DNA from 2 places in the Paenibacillus sp. RS8 genome. Region 1 is predicted to be linked to the other one. Evidence: a T-box and tRNA genes for the amino acid it is inferred to sense, from the RefSeq annotation. Region 1 holds a T-box; the other holds one or more tRNA genes.
The links. A T-box is a leader RNA that pairs with one kind of tRNA and senses whether it is charged. The one in region 1 lies ahead of trpS (tryptophan--tRNA ligase), so its partner is inferred to be a tRNA-Trp.

Region 1 (4,256 bases):
GGATTTCTCTCTAAAGCTCGCTGGAAACCTTCAAGGGTATTTAGATAAATGTTGATGTTATAAAACTCATCAGCTTGAAGATTAAAAACATAGACATCATTATTGTCAGGTCCACTCGCGAAAGAAGAAATGACTGCTTTACTGTTCTTAACGAGAGTATTTACAAAACTTTCAGCTGTAACAATTTCGATATGATTAGGTTTAGTGGGACTAAATTTTGCTCTGTTTCCATCATATAAAAGATAGTAACCATCTTGGTGGAACGGAGTTCTCTCTTCAAGCACACGTCCAAGCTGTGAATAAAATGTATTCATGTCCATTCTTCTTTCTACTATGATTTAAATGAATGATTCGACAATTTCTTCTTTTTTCCTCTAAGAGCCGCTATCCAATGTGACGCTGGATGATGAAGAACAATAATTGTTTCTAAAAAAAACGCCGGAGCTCTCTCCAATAGAGAGTCCAGCGTTTTTTTATTGCCCATAAGGATCAGATTTATTTTGAAAAATAATTAAGGCCCATGGCCTCGCGTACTTCGGACATCGTTTCTTGAGCAATGTTGCGGGCACGTTTAGTTCCGGATAATAAGATATCCTCAACAACCTTGGGTCTGGCTGCATAATAGGAGCGCCGCTCACGCATCGGTTCAATTAATTGGTCTAGAGCTGTCGTGATAAGCTGCTTACAGGCAGAACAACTTATACAGCCATTTTCGCAGCTCTCGTGAATTTCACTGGCGCCGTGGGAACGAAAAGCGCGATGATAAGCATAAATGGGACAAATATCTGGATGCCCAGGATCATTTTTATGAACACGGGCTGGATCAGTTGTGGCTTTGCGGATTTTGAAGGTGATCTCTTCCTTCGTGGAGTCCAGCTCGATGGCATTACCTAAGCTTTTGCTCATTTTTGCATTGCCGTCTGTTCCCACTAGTCTTGGGGTCTCGCTGATAAGCGCTCTGGGCTCCACAAGGATGGGGCTGTACAGCTCGTTGAATCTACGTACAATTTTGCGGGTCAACTCCAGATGGGGAAGCTGGTCTTCGCCTACAGGAATAATCGTCGCTTTACAAAAGGTTATATCGGCAGTCTGGCTTACTGGATACCCAAGAAAACCATAGTATAGTTCATCTAAGCTGGAATTTTTCGATTCGGCTTTAATGGTAGGATTGTGCCGCAACGAATTCACAGTGACGAACATGGAGAACAGAACAGTCAGTTCGGCAATCTCTGGAATCATAGATTGAATGAATATAGTGGCTTTATCTGGATCTATACCCGCTGATAAATAGTCGAGTGTGATTTCATTCAAGTTTTGACCCAGTAGTTGAGGCCGATCAAAGTGAGTCGTTAGGGCTTGAATATCTGCTAGAAACACAAAAGTATCATATTGCTCCTGTAGAGCCACTCGGTTCTGCAAGCTGCCCACGTAATGGCCAAGGTGCAGCTTTCCGGTCACTCGATCTCCAGTTAATACACGTTCTTTTATCATTTAAATTCCTCCTGTTTTGTCGCTTTTGATTAACATTGAATCGCCACCACCAGCCATCATCCATGGCCATCACCTCCTTAAATGACAAAAAAACCTCATCCAATAAGGACGAAGTTGTCGTGGTACCACCTTAATTGATCGCGCCACCAAGTTTCGTTAGCATTACGATCTTCTCTTACCTGTACGGAGAGTGTTAAAAACAATCTAGATACAGGTCCCTTGATAACGGCGGGAACCCCGGCTTCTCCTACAGCATCTAAGTAGATGGTTCGGAAGAGCAACTCTAAAGGCCATTCGATCAAACGCTGGACACCGGTTCGCAGCAACCACCGGCTCTCTGAAGTCCATGTTCATTTGTCTACTTACCCTTTTTCAACGTTGTTCATGATATTTGGGTAATTGTAATTCTGATAAGTGAGTTTGTCAATAGGTGGAAATTAGAGGATGATATTCGAAGTATCTAGGTTTTATAATCTAGTAAAAGTATAACTTAAATGTATATAATCATCAGGAATTAAGTCCAATCTATCATTGCGGATTCACAATATACTATTCTATAACCTTGAAATGGAGTGATTAAAAATGGCGACAATTATAAGTTATGGGTCACAGGCAAAAATCCCGTTAGACCCGTTTACTACTGCTATAACGGTTGCAGGGATTCCTGGAGCTGGAGCGGGTCTAGCCACAGCGCAAGTAAAAATTAGTCCGGCTAATCCGGCCTCTTTCTCCAGCAGAGTCGAGTTAAATGGTAGTTTTAGTCTTACTGCACTTGCTAACAGCCAATTTCTTGTTTTAATCCGACGTGCTGGAGTCGATATTTATAGATCCTTTTTTCGTTTTACTACAACTACTGATATTCAATTAAATGTTCAGTGGGTTGATGGTCCTTATATTGGAATCCATAACTATGAATTGGTAATTCAAAATGATAGCAACTTGCCTATCAATCTATTTGGACCCATATCATTCACAGCAACTGCTATAGGAGGAGATGGCGTAATTTAAGTTACGGGACAGTTAAATCGATCTGATTTAGCTGTCCTTTTTTTCATGGGCGTATAATTAAAACCTCAACTTTTGCAGCATAAATATCAAGCAAACCCCAACCAATAAGGAAGGGGTTCTTAGAAGATTGAAGTTATGGTTTCTCTCGTTATTTATTTAAAATGTTATCCTCTAAAACAGCATATTTATCACCGTACTGCTTAATGATATGTTGTTCTCCCCAGTTACAGAGCGAAGTTAAAATGTCGCTTAGACTATTACCATATTCACTAAGTTCATATTCCACTTTTGGTGGAACCTGATTGTATACGATCCGGTTGATGATTCCATCGGCTTCCAACTCTCGAAGCTGTTGTGTTAACATCTTTTGAGTAATCCCCGGCATCAATTGTTTTAATTCTGATGTGCGTTTTTTACCATGAGTTAAATGACAGAGAATCACACACTTCCATTTTCCTCCAATAACTTCGAGTGTAGCCTCAACGGAAATATTGTATTTTTTCTTAATCGTTGTCATAATATCCTCCAATGCATAGGTACTTTTTAGTGCCTATGGTACTTTTAAGTGCGTACTATTGATTATGTCCTATTTTATCTATCATAACATTTATCGTTCATTTTTTATAGAATGTTATAATCTTAAAGTGCTCAGCCTCAAAAAAAGTTAATACAAATAAAACCGTTTCGATACGCTCCCCGTCTTAATCTATGAGAGGTTTAGGAGAGGGGGCTAAGGAAGGATATGTCAATGACTAATGCAGAAATGAAGAAAGTAACGGTTCTTGATACTCGGAGCGAGACGGATTTCTACGATTCCATATTGGTACATAGAGAACAACTGTACAGTATAGCTTATAGCTATTTACGTAACCGGAATGATGCGCTTGAAGCGATGCAGGAAATGACTTGCCGCGCTTGGATTAAAAGAAAAACATTAAAGGATCCCAAAGCATTCAAATCATGGATCATTCGGATCCTGATTTATGTCTGCATAGATGAACAAAGACGCAGAAAACGTTCCATGCCGCTTGTAGATGAGAGAATGGGAGAGCAAATTACGCATATTGGCTATCATCGAATGGAAATGCTGTGGGCACTCGAACAGGTTAAGCCCAAGTATCGCCATGTGCTGTTACTTAAATACTACAATGATATGACCTTGAGCGAGATTGCGAACATTCTGGATAAACCTGAGGGAACGGTCAAGACGTGGCAGCATAAAGGATTAAAGCAGTTAAGAACGATCATTAAGAATCGGGGTGATTGGAACCATGAGTAGCCAGGAGGAGCTTGCCATGTTAATCGATGCCGAAAGGATCCCGCAGGAGCACAAAATGGAGAGTGCCGCCGCACAAATCTATGCCATACAAGCAGGACTCGAGCTAGGTAAGAAACGCGGTAAAAATTTAATGTTCGCAAAAAGCGCGATGGCTGTTCTGACTGCTGCAATGATGGTCGCAGGATTACTATTCTTCAATCCATCCCAACTGCTGCCTCAACAAGCCTCTACTAGTATTGAATCAAGTGATTGGGGTGTACTGGAACCTTTTAAGAAGTTGGCTGATGCTGATGTTGATGCCCTTACGTTAGAATCTGCTATTCGAAATGATTATGTGCAAATCGTCAATAAAAGCGCTGAGAAAGACGGGTATAAAATCACACTGAATGCTGTGATCGCTGACGAAAATAAAATTATGCTGCTGTATACAGGGACTTCAAGTGGTGGTCAGGAAATTTACAACGTAAATAGTGTGTGG
Region 2 (4,256 bases), 3.0 Mb from region 1:
ATCCTCAGCGGCGATATCGTTAAACGTAGGGTCCCATTTCGTTTTATCGACACCCATTTCTACAACCTTTGTTTCTGCACCCAGTTCATCCTTAACCTTTTGCAAACCGCTATTCGCAGAGTCAAAGAAAGATTTATCTCCAAGCGTTCCTGGAATCAGAAGTACAACTTTGAGTTTATCTCCTGAACTTGTTTCTCCACCTTCAGCCGCATTAGAACCTGCATTCGCGGAAGATCCATTACTCGACGTATTATTTCCACAGGCTGTGACCATTACCATTACTACTAGCAGCAACAAAGAAAGAGCTTTCTTTTTCATTTTTCTATTCCACCCCTATATATAGTTGGTTAGTAATTTGAGAGGTTCTCCATCTTAGTCTGTTGTATATTTCACGATTTAGATGGAAACTCTCATATTTCATGTAACATTGTCAAAATTTTAATAATTTTAACGAATACACTCAAAAATAGAGAGAAAATTATAATTTTTACGAATAATCCGACTAATTTCCGAACGAGATGGCCAGTCAGGTTGCTAATCTTCGGATTTCTTGATACGATCATATCAAATATTAATGAAAATAATTATATGATTTCGGTCATAATTTTGTACGATTCGGCTAAAACATAATTATTGGAGGCTCATCATGGATCGTGTTCTATATATTGTAAATGCAGCACATGAGGTTAATACCTATATTCCACCACACCAGCATGAATGTTATGAACTAGTCTATTATTTAAACGGATTAGGAACTACCAATGTAGGTTCGCGAAGTTATCATTTTCGTTCTTCTTCATTCGCGCTAATACCACCCAATCATAAACATGACGAGAATCATCGCGAAGACGCTACTATACTATTTGTAGGCTTCCATTCAAATCACCCAAATATGGAGAATTTGCAAGGCGTATATGAAGATGATAAAGACCATACTGTTCTACAGATCTTGCTTCGAATGAAAGCAGAGTTTACGCGCAAACAAGATGGATTCTCTGAACTATTGAACCTTCAAATGAGCGAAATCACTGTTCATCTGATACGGCTTCTTAGCGCCTCTGGGTTTCAATCGCCAACGGAAGACAGAGTCCAATATGTTCTAAACTATATGAATGAGCATTACCGCCATAAGCTATCGGTCGCAACACTCTCTGAGATGTCTGGATACAGCTATGATCGTTTCCGCCATTTATTTAAAGAGCGATTCGGTTCTTCACCTCTTCGCTATCTACTATTGAAACGTCTGGATTATGCAAAGTCTCTCTTGCAACATACCCAAATGCATATCTCAGAAGTATCTGCCGCTGCAGGGTTTGTGAATGACGCTCAATTCTGCAATATGTTCAAACGTGAGGTAGGTCTCACACCGCGGACATTCCGACTAAGCAGTCAATAAAATTACAATTCACTCCGCTTCACATAAAAAAGCCGTTGAATTAGAAGTGTCTCTAATTCAACGGCTTAAGAATAAAAGTTCATAGACAAAGAAAAAAGGTTAGTAAATTCGCTTGTATTAGCAACTTTACTAACCTTTTTGATATACCGGCGAGAGGACTCGAACCTCCACGGTTTCCCTCTCGATTTTGAGTCGAGCGCGTCTGCCATTCCGCCACGCCGGCACATATGAAATTAATGGAGGCGCCACCCAGATTTGAACTGGGGATAAAGCTTTTGCAGAGCTTTGCCTTACCACTTGGCTATGGCGCCATATGAAAACATTGGAGCGGACGACGGGAATCGAACCCGCGACCCTCGCCTTGGCAAGGCGATGCTCTACCGCTGAGCCACGTCCGCATAAAATGGCTGGGGATATAGGATTTGAACCTATGCATGACGGAGTCAAAGTCCGTTGCCTTACCGCTTGGCTAATCCCCAATAACATTTTAAAGTAAAATGGGGCGACTGATGGGTCTCGAACCCACGAATGCCGGAACCACAATCCGGTGCGTTAACCCCTTCGCCACAGTCGCCATATTAAACTGAATTTGTTGCTGTTCTTCTTAAAGTAAATGGGGCGACCGATGGGACTTGAACCCACGAATGCCGGATCCACAAACCGGTGCGTTAACCCCTTCGCCACGACCGCCATATTAAACTTTAGAGAAAGACTTTAGATAAAGATTGGCAGGGGCAGCAGGAATTGAACCCACACCAACGGTTTTGGAGACCGTTGTTCTACCTTTAAACTATGCCCCTAAAAAAATGGTGGGGGATGATGGATTCGAACCACCGAACACGTGAGTGAGCAGATTTACAGTCTGATGCGTTTGGCCACTTCGCTAATCCCCCAAAGATGGTGCCGGCGAGAGGACTTGAACCCCCAACCTACTGATTACAAGTCAGTTGCTCTACCAATTGAGCTACACCGGCATATTAAGTTATATACTACATGGTGGCTCGAGACGGATTCGAACCGCCGACACGAGGATTTTCAGTCCTCTGCTCTACCGACTGAGCTATCGAGCCAAGAAAATGGCGGAACCGACGAGATTCGAACTCGCGATCTCCTGCGTGACAGGCAGGCATGTTAGGCCAACTACACCACGGTTCCAAAAGATATAATTACTTGATGAAAATTGGTTGCGGGGGCAGGATTTGAACCTGCGGCCTTCGGGTTATGAGCCCGACGAGCTACCGGGCTGCTCCACCCCGCGTCGTTCTTAAATGAATATGGTGGAGGCTGAGGGGATCGAACCCCCGACCCTCTGCTTGTAAGGCAGATGCTCTCCCAGCTGAGCTAAGCCTCCGTAAACAACAATTGTTATTGTACCAAAGTCCACTATGTAAAATCAAGTGAAAATTTGGTGACCCGTATGGGATTCGAACCCATGTTACCTCCGTGAAAGGGAGGTGTCTTAACCCCTTGACCAACGGGCCATACTAATTAAAAATTTGTGGCGGAGAGAGAGGGATTCGAACCCTCGAGACGCTTGTGGCGCCTACACGATTTCCAATCGTGCTCCTTCGGCCAAACTCGGACACCTCTCCATATGGCTCCCCGAACAGGACTCGAACCTGTGACAACTCGATTAACAGTCGAGTGCTCTACCAACTGAGCTATCAGGGAATATTCATACCAGGCTTGATGCCTGAAAACTGAATCCGAATTGAATTTGCGTTTTAAGTATAGGATAAGCCCTCGACCGATTAGTATTGGTCAGCTCCATGCATTACTGCACTTCCACCTCCAACCTATCTACCTCGTCGTCTTCAAGGGGTCTTACTAATTGGGAAATCTCATCTTGAGGGGGGCTTCACGCTTAGATGCTTTCAGCGCTTATCCCGTCCGTACGTAGCTACCCAGCCATGCTTCTGGCGAAACAACTGGTGCACCAGCGGTACGTCCATCCCGGTCCTCTCGTACTAAGGACAGCTCCTCTCAAATTTCCTGCGCCCACGACAGATAGGGACCGAACTGTCTCACGACGTTCTGAACCCAGCTCGCGTACCGCTTTAATGGGCGAACAGCCCAACCCTTGGGACCTACTTCAGCCCCAGGATGCGATGAGCCGACATCGAGGTGCCAAACCTCCCCGTCGATGTGGACTCTTGGGGGAGATAAGCCTGTTATCCCCAGGGTAGCTTTTATCCGTTGAGCGATGGCCCTTCCATGCGGTACCACCGGATCACTAAGTCCGACTTTCGTCCCTGCTCGACTTGTAGGTCTCGCAGTCAAGCTCCCTTATGCCTTTGCACTCTTCGAATGATTTCCAACCATTCTGAGGGAACCTTGGAACGCCTCCGTTACTCTTTAGGAGGCGACCGCCCCAGTCAAACTGCCCGCCTGACACGGTCCCCGTACCCGATTAGGGCACTAGGTTAGAACCTAGATACGATCAGGGTGGTATCCCAACGGCGCCTCCACCGAAGCTTGCGCTCCGATTTCTACGGCTCCCACCTATCCTGTACAGATCGTACCCAAATTCAATATCAAGCTGCAGTAAAGCTCCATGGGGTCTTTCCGTCTTGTCGCGGGTAACCTGCATCTTCACAGGTATTAAAATTTCACCGGATCTCTCGTTGAGACAGCGCCCAAGTCGTTACGCCATTCGTGCGGGTCAGAATTTACCTGACAAGGAATTTCGCTACCTTAGGACCGTTATAGTTACGGCCGCCGTTTACTGGGGCTTCGGTTCATAGCTTCGGGTTACCCCTAACCACTCCCCTTAACCTTCCAGCACCGGGCAGGCGTCAGCCCGTATACTTCGCCTTGCGGCTTCGCACAGACCTGTGTTTTTGCTAAACAGTCGCTTGGG

Region 2: it encodes a tRNA-Trp, which carries the amino acid that the T-box ahead of trpS (tryptophan--tRNA ligase) is inferred to sense. The anticodon was not compared.

Annotation. Positions count from the first base shown of each region.
Region 1 is NZ_CP168131.1:4,628,401-4,632,656, forward strand. Features, by position in the region: gene ACDZ28_RS21850 (DUF4303 domain-containing protein) at 1-314, opposite strand, end outside; gene trpS (tryptophan--tRNA ligase) at 496-1,491, opposite strand; T-box leader at 1,593-1,876, opposite strand; gene ACDZ28_RS21860 (hypothetical protein) at 2,074-2,499, shown strand; gene ACDZ28_RS21865 (helix-turn-helix domain-containing protein) at 2,648-3,016, opposite strand; gene ACDZ28_RS21870 (sigma-70 family RNA polymerase sigma factor) at 3,242-3,778, shown strand; gene ACDZ28_RS21875 (DUF4179 domain-containing protein) at 3,771-4,256, shown strand, end outside.
Region 2 is NZ_CP168131.1:512,986-517,241, forward strand. Features, by position in the region: gene ACDZ28_RS03285 (BMP family ABC transporter substrate-binding protein) at 1-318, opposite strand, end outside; gene ACDZ28_RS03290 (AraC family transcriptional regulator) at 647-1,396, shown strand; tRNA gene ACDZ28_RS03295 (tRNA-Leu) at 1,541-1,619, opposite strand; tRNA gene ACDZ28_RS03300 (tRNA-Cys) at 1,634-1,707, opposite strand; tRNA gene ACDZ28_RS03305 (tRNA-Gly) at 1,720-1,794, opposite strand; tRNA gene ACDZ28_RS03310 (tRNA-Gln) at 1,801-1,875, opposite strand; tRNA gene ACDZ28_RS03315 (tRNA-His) at 1,895-1,970, opposite strand; tRNA gene ACDZ28_RS03320 (tRNA-His) at 2,011-2,086, opposite strand; tRNA gene ACDZ28_RS03325 (tRNA-Trp) at 2,123-2,196, opposite strand; tRNA gene ACDZ28_RS03330 (tRNA-Tyr) at 2,204-2,289, opposite strand; tRNA gene ACDZ28_RS03335 (tRNA-Thr) at 2,295-2,370, opposite strand; tRNA gene ACDZ28_RS03340 (tRNA-Phe) at 2,391-2,466, opposite strand; tRNA gene ACDZ28_RS03345 (tRNA-Asp) at 2,474-2,551, opposite strand; tRNA gene ACDZ28_RS03350 (tRNA-Met) at 2,578-2,654, opposite strand; tRNA gene ACDZ28_RS03355 (tRNA-Val) at 2,672-2,747, opposite strand; tRNA gene ACDZ28_RS03360 (tRNA-Glu) at 2,803-2,877, opposite strand; tRNA gene ACDZ28_RS03365 (tRNA-Ser) at 2,896-2,988, opposite strand; tRNA gene ACDZ28_RS03370 (tRNA-Asn) at 2,992-3,067, opposite strand; rRNA gene ACDZ28_RS03375 (23S ribosomal RNA) at 3,128-4,256, opposite strand, start outside.